One region of the Peribacillus sp. FSL E2-0218 genome, then DNA from elsewhere that is predicted to be linked to it. Evidence: riboswitches for the same ligand, from Rfam matches in the RefSeq annotation. Region 1 holds a riboswitch; the other holds the start of a gene.

Region 1 (4,637 bases):
AAAGCCGAGGAGGCTCCCCGACCGCCCGCGGAAAGCGAGTGCCTGGAGTGGAAATCAACGTCTAAATTGTACAGGCCATAAAAATAGACAAACTCGATTTTCATCGAGTTTGTCTACAGTCTGAAGCCACCAAATTGGTGGCTTCATTTTGACAGGGGTGCCCTGTTATACATAAAGATAAACCGAATTGCAATTACCAAGGCAGTGTATTCAAGAACCGGTATACATCCTCATACACCTGTTCACGCTCTCTGCCCAATGTAATGATATGGCCAGATTTCTCATACCATATCAATGATTTATGCTGTGTATCCACTTCATTATATATAATAGATGCACTATTTCTGTAATCCGGGTCATCAAGACTTCCCTGTAACACAAGTGTAGGTGAAGTGATCAAATCCAGTTTATCGGCTGTATCATTAATCATATCAAGTGCTTCCTGTAAGGATGACATTGGCTCCTCTTTAAGCTTATCCATTTCAGCGGCAACTTGTTCTGCATCTTTGCCCTCAAACTTCTTATAAGCTTGTGCATAACTGAGCATCCGATTATTTAATCGGTCTACATCATTCCCTATTGTAGGGGCACACATGGAAACGACACCTGTTACAGGCAATTCAATTCCGACTTTTAATGAAAAGACACCGCCAAGGGAAATGCCTATAACGGCAATTTCTTCGTAGCCTTCATCCTTCAAGTATTGATACGCATTCTCTACATCTTCCCACCACTGCTTTGGACTCGTCTGAACAAGTTCCTCCGCAGGCAATCCATGCCCTCTATAAAGAGGTCCGTGGCAAGTATAATCGCGATCATGTAAATATTTCCCCAATTTTTTCATATCCCCCGTACTTCCGGTAAACCCGTGAAGTAAAAGGACAGCTCTATTTCCACCTCTGTATGTGAATGACTCAGGTGCTTTCACTTTCATCTAACTAGGACCTTCTTTCTGCTCTTGTTGATAAATAGAATCTAAATGATTTTTAACAAAAAATCAATCAATACCCCTTGAGTAAGGTTTTCTCCTATCCCAATCCGTAATCTCATAGAACAATTCATAATTGGATATAGTAACCTTACACACTACATGCAACTCATCCGTTCCGAAGCACATTTTACTATGATTGAATTTATTTAGCAATCGTCATTTAACCATTTTTTAAAAGAAAAGTAAAATGAACCTTGTGATACGATGTACAACGCATTACACTTTACTAACAAAATCAGGAGGCGGGTTGCTTTGGATAAGGAATTAATGAAAGGAAGCATCGACCTCCTTTTACTATCACTCCTACAACAAAAAAAGCTCTATGGCTATGAAATGACAAAGATCTTGAAGGAAATGAGCATGGGAAAATATGAGATCGGCGAAGGCACCCTCTACCCCGCCCTCAAACGGATGGAAGCAAAACAATTCATAAAAGGCCACTGGAAAGAATCCGAATCCGTCCGCAGGAAATATTATTCCGTCACCGAAATGGGCCAACTTGAACTCGAACGGAAACGACAATGCTTTTCCCTCCTGGAAACCCTCATTCGAAAAAGTTCAGAAAAATTTTGAACGATATGCTTGACTCGCGAATTTGGGGGTTTCACTCGGAAATTGGGCGTTTACTCGTCAATTTGAGCGTTTTCTCATGATTTTAAGGCTTCTACTCGCGAATTCCAGGCGTTTACTCGCTTGTACTCGAAAATCGGGCGTGTCCTTATGGATGATGGCTTTTTGTCGAGTGTTCAGGCTGCTCACATCCGTAGGAATAGGTAATTCCGCCATATAAAAAAGGGCCTAATTTGGCCCTTTTTCATCTATTTCTTTATGCTTGCGATAATTGGCGCAGGAGAGCTTCATGCATTCGCCTTGGACATGCGGACCGTATTTTTCACGAAAGGCTTCGAGGCAATAGCATCTGTCTTCTTTCTTTTTGGATCCATCCATCAAGCGTTTCACTCCTCCCATTTAACCGGAGACTACGCGCTTCTCCAGCCTGATATGGATTTGTCCGAGCAGTACGGCACCGATCGACTGAATGATCGTTTTTACGATGATTTGCCCGATGATCGCGGCTGGTACGGCTTCCCATGGCAGGATGTTGGCACCGAGTGGGCTTAGGCCGATCACGACAAAAAGCACCGAATCGAAAAAGCCTCCCACGATTCCGCTGTACAGCACCCTCCAGCTCATGGGCAACTTTAGCCGGGTATAAATTTCCGTATCGGCCGTTTCAGCCACTACGAACGATAATGCGGAAGCGAATACGATCAATAAAGTATCCCCTAATAAAAAGGATACACAGGCAGATAATATGAGTGCGATGATGATGCAAAAATAGGTTTTCGCCCGGCCGAATTTATTTTGGACCAGATCTCGAAAGATGAATGTTCCTCCAATCAGCAACGTCCCCATCGGTATGATGAACATACCAAAATGTAATGGCATAAAAGCTGCTGTCACCACATTTGCGGTGATGATGGATACTAAATACAATAAAATTCTTAACATGTCTTACAATCTCCTCTTACAGAAAAAACAGCACCCCAAGAAAGAGCACTGTTCTCCTTAGTTTTTTTGAGAGGGTAGCTAGAACCTCTTCCGCCCGAGCGGATTATTATTTTCCTTTTTTTATCGTAGCTTGAAAATGGTTGGAAATCAAGCAGTTTCCAGCTACGATGAAAATATCATGATACAATCGGGAAGAAAAGGAAAATCATGATGGGAAAGGAAGTCGTTTTTGTATGGATACCCAGGTAACAACGAAATTCAAAATTGTCAAACCTAGCAATGATGTGTTCGAAGCGATCGTAAGCCCTGATAAAATCGGGAATTTTTGGTTCTCGACAAGTTCTGAAAGATGGGGTCAAGGCAAAACCATTACATTGAAATATGAGGAATACGCGGCCGAGGTTATGATAACTGTACTAGAAATGGTCGAAAATAAGAAAATCGCATTTTCCTGGGGTAGCAATGATGAAGAAACGATGGTTACCATCCTGTTGGAAGAAGTGGATGAGACAAATACGATCATTGAAGTGAACGAAAAAGGTTTGAAAGCGGATGACCCCGAGATCATCAACAAAATGATCGGCCAAAAAGAAGGCTGGGTCTATACATTAACCTGTTTAAAGGGCTATCTGGAAAATGGCGTGCATACATTGAGGGCGTCCATCCTTTTTTAACATGGACTCAAGGATGGCTGTTCATCCTGGGGTCCATCACTTTTACATACATTCCCCTTGTAGCTTTTTCACAGGCCTCGTTTCCCATGGTTTTCACTTTTTTCGATAGATTCGAGGCCCTCACCAATTGGCTTCCATGCATGACGGAGGGGTCGATCAGTCGCACTTTCGTTTTCCGATGGAGATCGTAGTCCGTTTGAACCTCATACAGCTTAACATTCCCATGTATCCGTTTCAGCAGTTTTTTCAAGTCATCGTCTTCAATGGCGTGTAACAAGAGCATAACTTCTTCATCTTCACCAAGCAGGTCATCAAGGCCGATCAGCTTTTTATCCAAAGCCCATTTCAAGGTCCTGGCCAAGGCATCATAGCCATAAATATTAAGCGGATCCATGAAAAAATCGATCACTTCGCCATAATACGTCTCCACGAACCATTCAGCAGCTTCAAGATCATCGAGGTACATGCGTCCGTCCACGATGATTATATGCTCCAGAAAGTCCGTTACGGATTCCAGCGTGATGTTTCCATAGTGATACATGTCACGGAGGGTATAATCGACTCGATCGGCGCATAGCTCAGGTGCGGATCGTTCCAATAGTTTCCATTCCGAATCAAAAATAGCTTCCAACTGAAATCCATACCGCTTCAGGATAAAGGGGATTTCGGAATTCATGATGATCTGTTCATATATTTTTTCATGATAATCTTCCTCTTCACAATCGAGAACGAAATCGATGACGTGCGAGAAGGCCGTGTGGGATACGTCATGCAGCAGGCCAGCAATCTGTTCCTCCAATGATCCACCAAGCTTCATGATCAATAACATCACGCCAACGGAATGGTCAAATCGTGTCACATTCCACTTCTCATTCACTAAATAACTGGCTCCTCCTTGATGCACCCCCTTCAACCTTTGGACCGGTTTACTTAACATCAGCTCTTCAAGAACCCCCTCTACAACGTACTGTCCATAGACACTATCCGAAACGATCAAGATTCACTGCACCCCTCTTCATTATTCTAGATTGTAATCGGGTTCCTTCACAAAAATGATTTCCCCACTCTCCCCTTGCTTATATTGTTTTCTTGCCAATTCCCTTATCTGTTCCTCATCGTTCCAATCAATATCTTCGAGGTTGCCCTTATCCGCTTCATCACCATTGAGTATGACTTCATTTGTGATTACTCGATTTGCTGGATGAACGATAAACATGTCTCCTAGAGGATCAGTTTTTTTAAAAAAAAGGAGAGCGAATACAAAACAACCGGTCAATGCGATGATTATTGAAGATAATATGCCTACTTTCTTTTTCATTCATTCATCCCTTCCATCCATATTTAACCATCCTTATTTTAATACAAATGGGTATGGTTGTATATTACAAATCGATAACGGATCCCCCTTTTTCGGTTACTGATACCTTCATATTGCCGATGAATTCATCATTAATAAAAAT
Region 2 (4,637 bases), 1.9 Mb from region 1:
AGCCCCTTCGATTTTTAATGAAGCGGTCAAATTGCCTCCTGCCTTCATTTTTTCCAGCAGGGCCTCTCCATCTTTTTTCGTGATCGTGACAGAAGGAATATACTGATCATTGTCCCCTCCGAGGGTTCCATTCAATTCGCCATCTGCATTATTGTACAGGATGACACCCGCCGCGCCTTTTTCTGCCGCGTTCAGTACCTTCTCTGCAAAAGTGAGACTGCCTCTTTGGATAAGGGCAATTTTCCCTGTGACACTTGCTTTTTCAAGCTCTTCCTTCGTTCCTAGGCCGGCATATACCAGTTCACCGGATGGATTTCCATTCACTGAATAAGTTAAATGGTTTGGCTTGATTTCCCCATCAAAGCCGCCAATGGATAGCTCAACCCGATTTGGATCCGTATAGGATAAAAAATTGAACTTTTCGATATTGGCTTTATAGCCGTATGATTTGAATTGCTTTTTGATGAACTGGACGGCCTTGTACTCTGATTCAGTACCGGCCACTCGAGGTGTTTTGGAGAGGTAATCAATATTTCTGTAGATTTTTTCGACATCGATCCTTTTAACGACCTGCTTATCTGCGGATGCAGCATGATGCGCCGGAGCAGGATGTGTTGCTGCCAACGCAGGGACTGTCCCTGATGGATGAAGGACCATTCCAGCGATTAGTGTAAATGATAGAAATTGTTTTTTCATAGATTGCCTCCCAGTTTCATAGTTCCACTCCATAATTTTACAATAGCAAAAGATATCTAAATAGGTAGGTTCATCCCTATTCAGCCATGACGAAAGTAGCTTTTTACCAGAATAAAGAAATTTACAGGATTATCGAATCATGCAAAAAGTACCACATTCAGTATTTACATACGTCGACAGCGTAGCTGGATGAGGTTTGTATATTGCAGAACAATTAGTTCACCCTATACATAGGAGGTGTCAAAAACATGGTCCAATTTGAAAAAGCCTATGAATCCTATAAACAGCAGGGTACACCGCAAGCAAATCAGCCTGATTCAACTGGAAAGGAAGAAATCATTGCTGTCAGGAAAAATGATGATGACAATATCATTGCCATCAAGACGAATTCCGGCCGCGAACTTGACTACCCTACTGCCCTTTCCGAGGCGAAGGCAGGTCAGCTTGCCAATGTTGATGTCTTTCATAAATATGGACGTGACATATTGCGGAGTGAGCCTGATGGCATCAAGGAAAATAATCTCGACCAACTGCCAGAGTTTTAATACCTTGGGGAAGCTGCCTAAATATAGGCAGCTTTCTCTCTTGATTGAAGTACCAAAAACAAAAAAAGAACCAGTATGGATGCCTGGTTCTTACTTCTCGTACTGATAGGATTCGGATATTTCGAGCAGCTGACCGCAGCATTCGACCACTTCAATGATTTCCATCCAGGACATGTCCAGCCCCAATTCATTGGCATGCGAAATCTTATCCCGCAATTTCCGGATCGCATTCGCATCCTTCCTCCCCTTACTTTTTGAAGGGATTTGAAAAAAGCGCCTCATTTCCTGATCTTTATGGATAATATCGAACTTATCACTGATTTGCAGACACTCTATTATATTGATGTCTTCATTTTTATCGATTCGGCGCCGATATAATTCGGTTGCCTTTTCCAGACGGTCCTCGCTTATCATGGAGTGCCAGCCGCCATCGCCGAATCGATGCAAAATGATATCGCTCAGCCTCATTTCCAATAGGGTGATATAGCCGAATATCAGCATCCTGATAGGCGGCTTTTGAAGGTCAGCATGGGTAATCAACTTTTTGATTGAGTTGTTCTCCAGCACGAACACCCTTGTTTTTTTCTTGAAAATATGAAGAAGCTGAATCAAGGGGGTTGAGTCCGAAACAAGCTCCCTTGGTGAAAAGTGTCTCAAATACCTCGAAATCCTTCCTTCACCAAGCTCGTGCCTTTCGATATATCCGATGATGTCCCCTTGATCTTGCACAGCCATGATATCGAAATTCTTTTTTTCCAGCGCATTACGTATATCCAGCGCTTCATCATTTTTGTGACAGGCTTCAAGCTCTTGGGCTATACTCTTGACCGTGATGTTTTCTTCATAAAGAGTTTTTAGACTAAGGTAGCTGCTATTGTTTTTTCGATGGCTTCCGGTTAACATCCTTCACGCTCCATTTAGGGGATTTCTTCACGAGCATCTTCAGCTGGGGCGATTTCACAGGTTATTTTTCTGTAATCGAGCGATTTCCAACTGATGCGAATCTTTCCGTTTCATAAAATAACAGCCGTTCCTAACCTTTTTCCTCGATTATCACTTCTTCCCAATCCTTACACACATCAACCCACCCCTCAGCGCCTGAATATTCCAATAATTCAGCAAGTGTAAGCTTTATGGCAGAATTCGTACTGCCGCAAGCGGGAAATATCGACTCAAACCGCTTCATTGATACATCGAGAAAAACGTCCAGCTCGTTGGCCAGTCCAAATGGGCAAACGCCGCCGATAGCATGCCCAGTCTGTTGGAGCACTTCATCAGGAGCCAGCATCCTTGCCTTGAAACCGAATGACTGGCGAAATTTCTTATTATCGACTTTTGCATCCCCGGCCGCTACAACCAAAATCGCCTTGTCACCTTCCCCCCTGAAGGATAGGGTCTTAGCGATCCGCGCAGGAATCACACCAATGGTATCCGCTGCCTCATAAACCGTAGCGCTTGATGTTTCGAACTCCATCACTTCGCCTTCTCGATTCCATTTTTTAAAATGATGTTTGACACTTTCAATTGACACGTCACTCTCACTCCTTCTACTTCTCTATAAAAATAATATCATCCTTCCATGCAAGAAATCAAAATTCCGTTTGGCCTACATGGAGCTAGGTCGTGCAATAACCATTCTTTACAAATTGACGAAAGGGGCATATTTAGACTACTATTAAGCTTCAGGCAAAAACCTATACGTGGTTCGTAACCATCCCACGATAAAAAACTAGGAGAGAATAAAATGAATAATCGTACCCTCGTGATAAGCGGGATCTTGGCTGCCTTATATGTGGCGGTCTCATTCGTGTTTCAACCCATATCTTTTGGCGCATACCAATTCCGGGTTCCGGAAATGCTGAACCATCTGATAGTATTCAATAAAAAATACATCTATGGCATCGTAGGCGGTGTATTCATTTCGAATCTGCTATTTTCACCCATGGTTCCGTTTGACTTGATTTTCGGGGTCGGGCAATCCATACTCGCCCTGCTGCTGGTCATTTTTGTTTCGCGTTTCATTAAAAGTATCCAAGGACGGATGATCGCGACGATTATCTTTTTCACGTTCACAATGTTCTTGATTGCAATAGAACTGAACCTTGCCTTGGACTTACCGCTTTGGTTAAGCTGGGGCACCACAGCAGTTGGTGAATTCGTTGTCCTTTTGGTTGGTGCGCCAATCATTTATGCAATGAACAAAAGAATTCAGTTTGAAAAGTGGCTTTAAAGGAATCATCGCTTCCTGAACCTACTATACTGTAAAAGAGCTGTCTGCATTTTGCGACAGCTCTTTTTTCACCAATGAACCTGAAGCTGGTAAACTATAAGTAAGAATGGTGGTGACCCTTTGAAAAAATTACTGACTTTGATTGTTCTGTTGGGTATTGCAATATTCATTTACACAAATGCAGAATTATTCACTTTAGTATGGAAAAGTGACCTGGAGTCAGTTATTGGCATCTTGAAGGAAAACCTCACGCTCACCTTTTTGGTCACATTCGTATTAATGTTTGTCCAAAATTCATTTACGATCATCCCATTAATTTTGCTCCTGACGATCAATGTCACGATATTTGGCTTCTTATATGGTTACCTTTGGAGTTGGTTGACGAGTGTAGTAGCATCAGGATTGATCTTCTATGCTGCAAGAAACTGGTTTCAAGACCTTCTTTTGAAGAAGCTGGATAAAAAATGGCAAGAAAGTGTTGTGGAGCACGGTTTTATGTATGTCTTTACCGGAAGGGTTTTCCCGCTTATCCCTACAAGCCTGATCAACCTGGCAGCAGGAGTCAGTTCGGTTACATTCAAGGATTTTTTATTGGCAACGACACTGGGAAACCTGATTTACTTTTTCTTTCTATCGCTGATTCCATATGGCCTGCTAACTATGGAGATGAACCAATATACGTTAGCTGCACTCGCACTGCTCTTTTTATCATTTTTCATGATCTACAAACGGATGAAAAAGAAAAAGAGCCAACGCATCTTCCGAAAAAACAGGTAACCGCCTAGGTTCCTGTTTTTTTATTTATGATTGTGCATATATTTTTCTTCGATAGTTTGTTAAAATGTGTATGTAATTTTACCATTGCAATGTCTTAAAATCAGGGAGAATCTCCATGTCCAAGCGTTCCATTTTAAGTATATATATCCTTTCCGGGATTCTTACACTAGTCGTGTTCGACTATTTCTTAACGACAAATATTCAAAACAAAGAGGTCTTCATTCAACTACAGAGAGTGGAAGGCATTTTCTTTCTTTTATCGATAGGCATGGTCTTATACCTTTACTTGGCTAAAAGGGAAGAATTCAAGCAATTAAAGGAAGCGGAGCAACGCCGGCGTACACTTATTAATTCGATGGTCGATTTCGTTAACTTCAAGGATGGCGATG

The links. A riboswitch is a leader RNA that binds a small molecule or an ion and turns the genes downstream of it on or off. The one in region 1 is predicted to bind preQ1.
Region 2: linked by a shared signal. The riboswitch ahead of MHI53_RS02445 (QueT transporter family protein) and the one ahead of MHI53_RS18295 (VUT family protein) in region 1 are both predicted to bind preQ1.

Annotation. Positions count from the first base shown of each region.
Region 1 is NZ_CP150304.1:3,801,906-3,806,542, forward strand. Features, by position in the region: gene MHI53_RS18280 (alpha/beta fold hydrolase) at 194-934, opposite strand; gene MHI53_RS18285 (PadR family transcriptional regulator) at 1,244-1,564, shown strand; gene MHI53_RS18290 (hypothetical protein) at 1,790-1,939, opposite strand; gene MHI53_RS18295 (VUT family protein) at 1,961-2,503, opposite strand; PreQ1 riboswitch class I at 2,555-2,597, opposite strand; gene MHI53_RS18300 (SRPBCC family protein) at 2,737-3,177, shown strand; gene MHI53_RS18305 (HD domain-containing protein) at 3,185-4,174, opposite strand; gene MHI53_RS18310 (hypothetical protein) at 4,196-4,495, opposite strand; gene MHI53_RS18315 (hypothetical protein) at 4,560-4,637, opposite strand, start outside.
Region 2 is NZ_CP150304.1:508,276-512,912, reverse strand. Features, by position in the region: gene MHI53_RS02465 (M28 family peptidase) at 1-696, opposite strand, end outside; gene MHI53_RS02460 (DUF3892 domain-containing protein) at 945-1,241, shown strand; gene MHI53_RS02455 (hypothetical protein) at 1,332-2,144, opposite strand; gene MHI53_RS02450 (YbaK/EbsC family protein) at 2,275-2,772, opposite strand; PreQ1 riboswitch class I at 2,936-2,980, shown strand; gene MHI53_RS02445 (QueT transporter family protein) at 2,986-3,471, shown strand; gene MHI53_RS02440 (VTT domain-containing protein) at 3,592-4,248, shown strand; gene MHI53_RS02435 (PAS domain S-box protein) at 4,364-4,637, shown strand, end outside.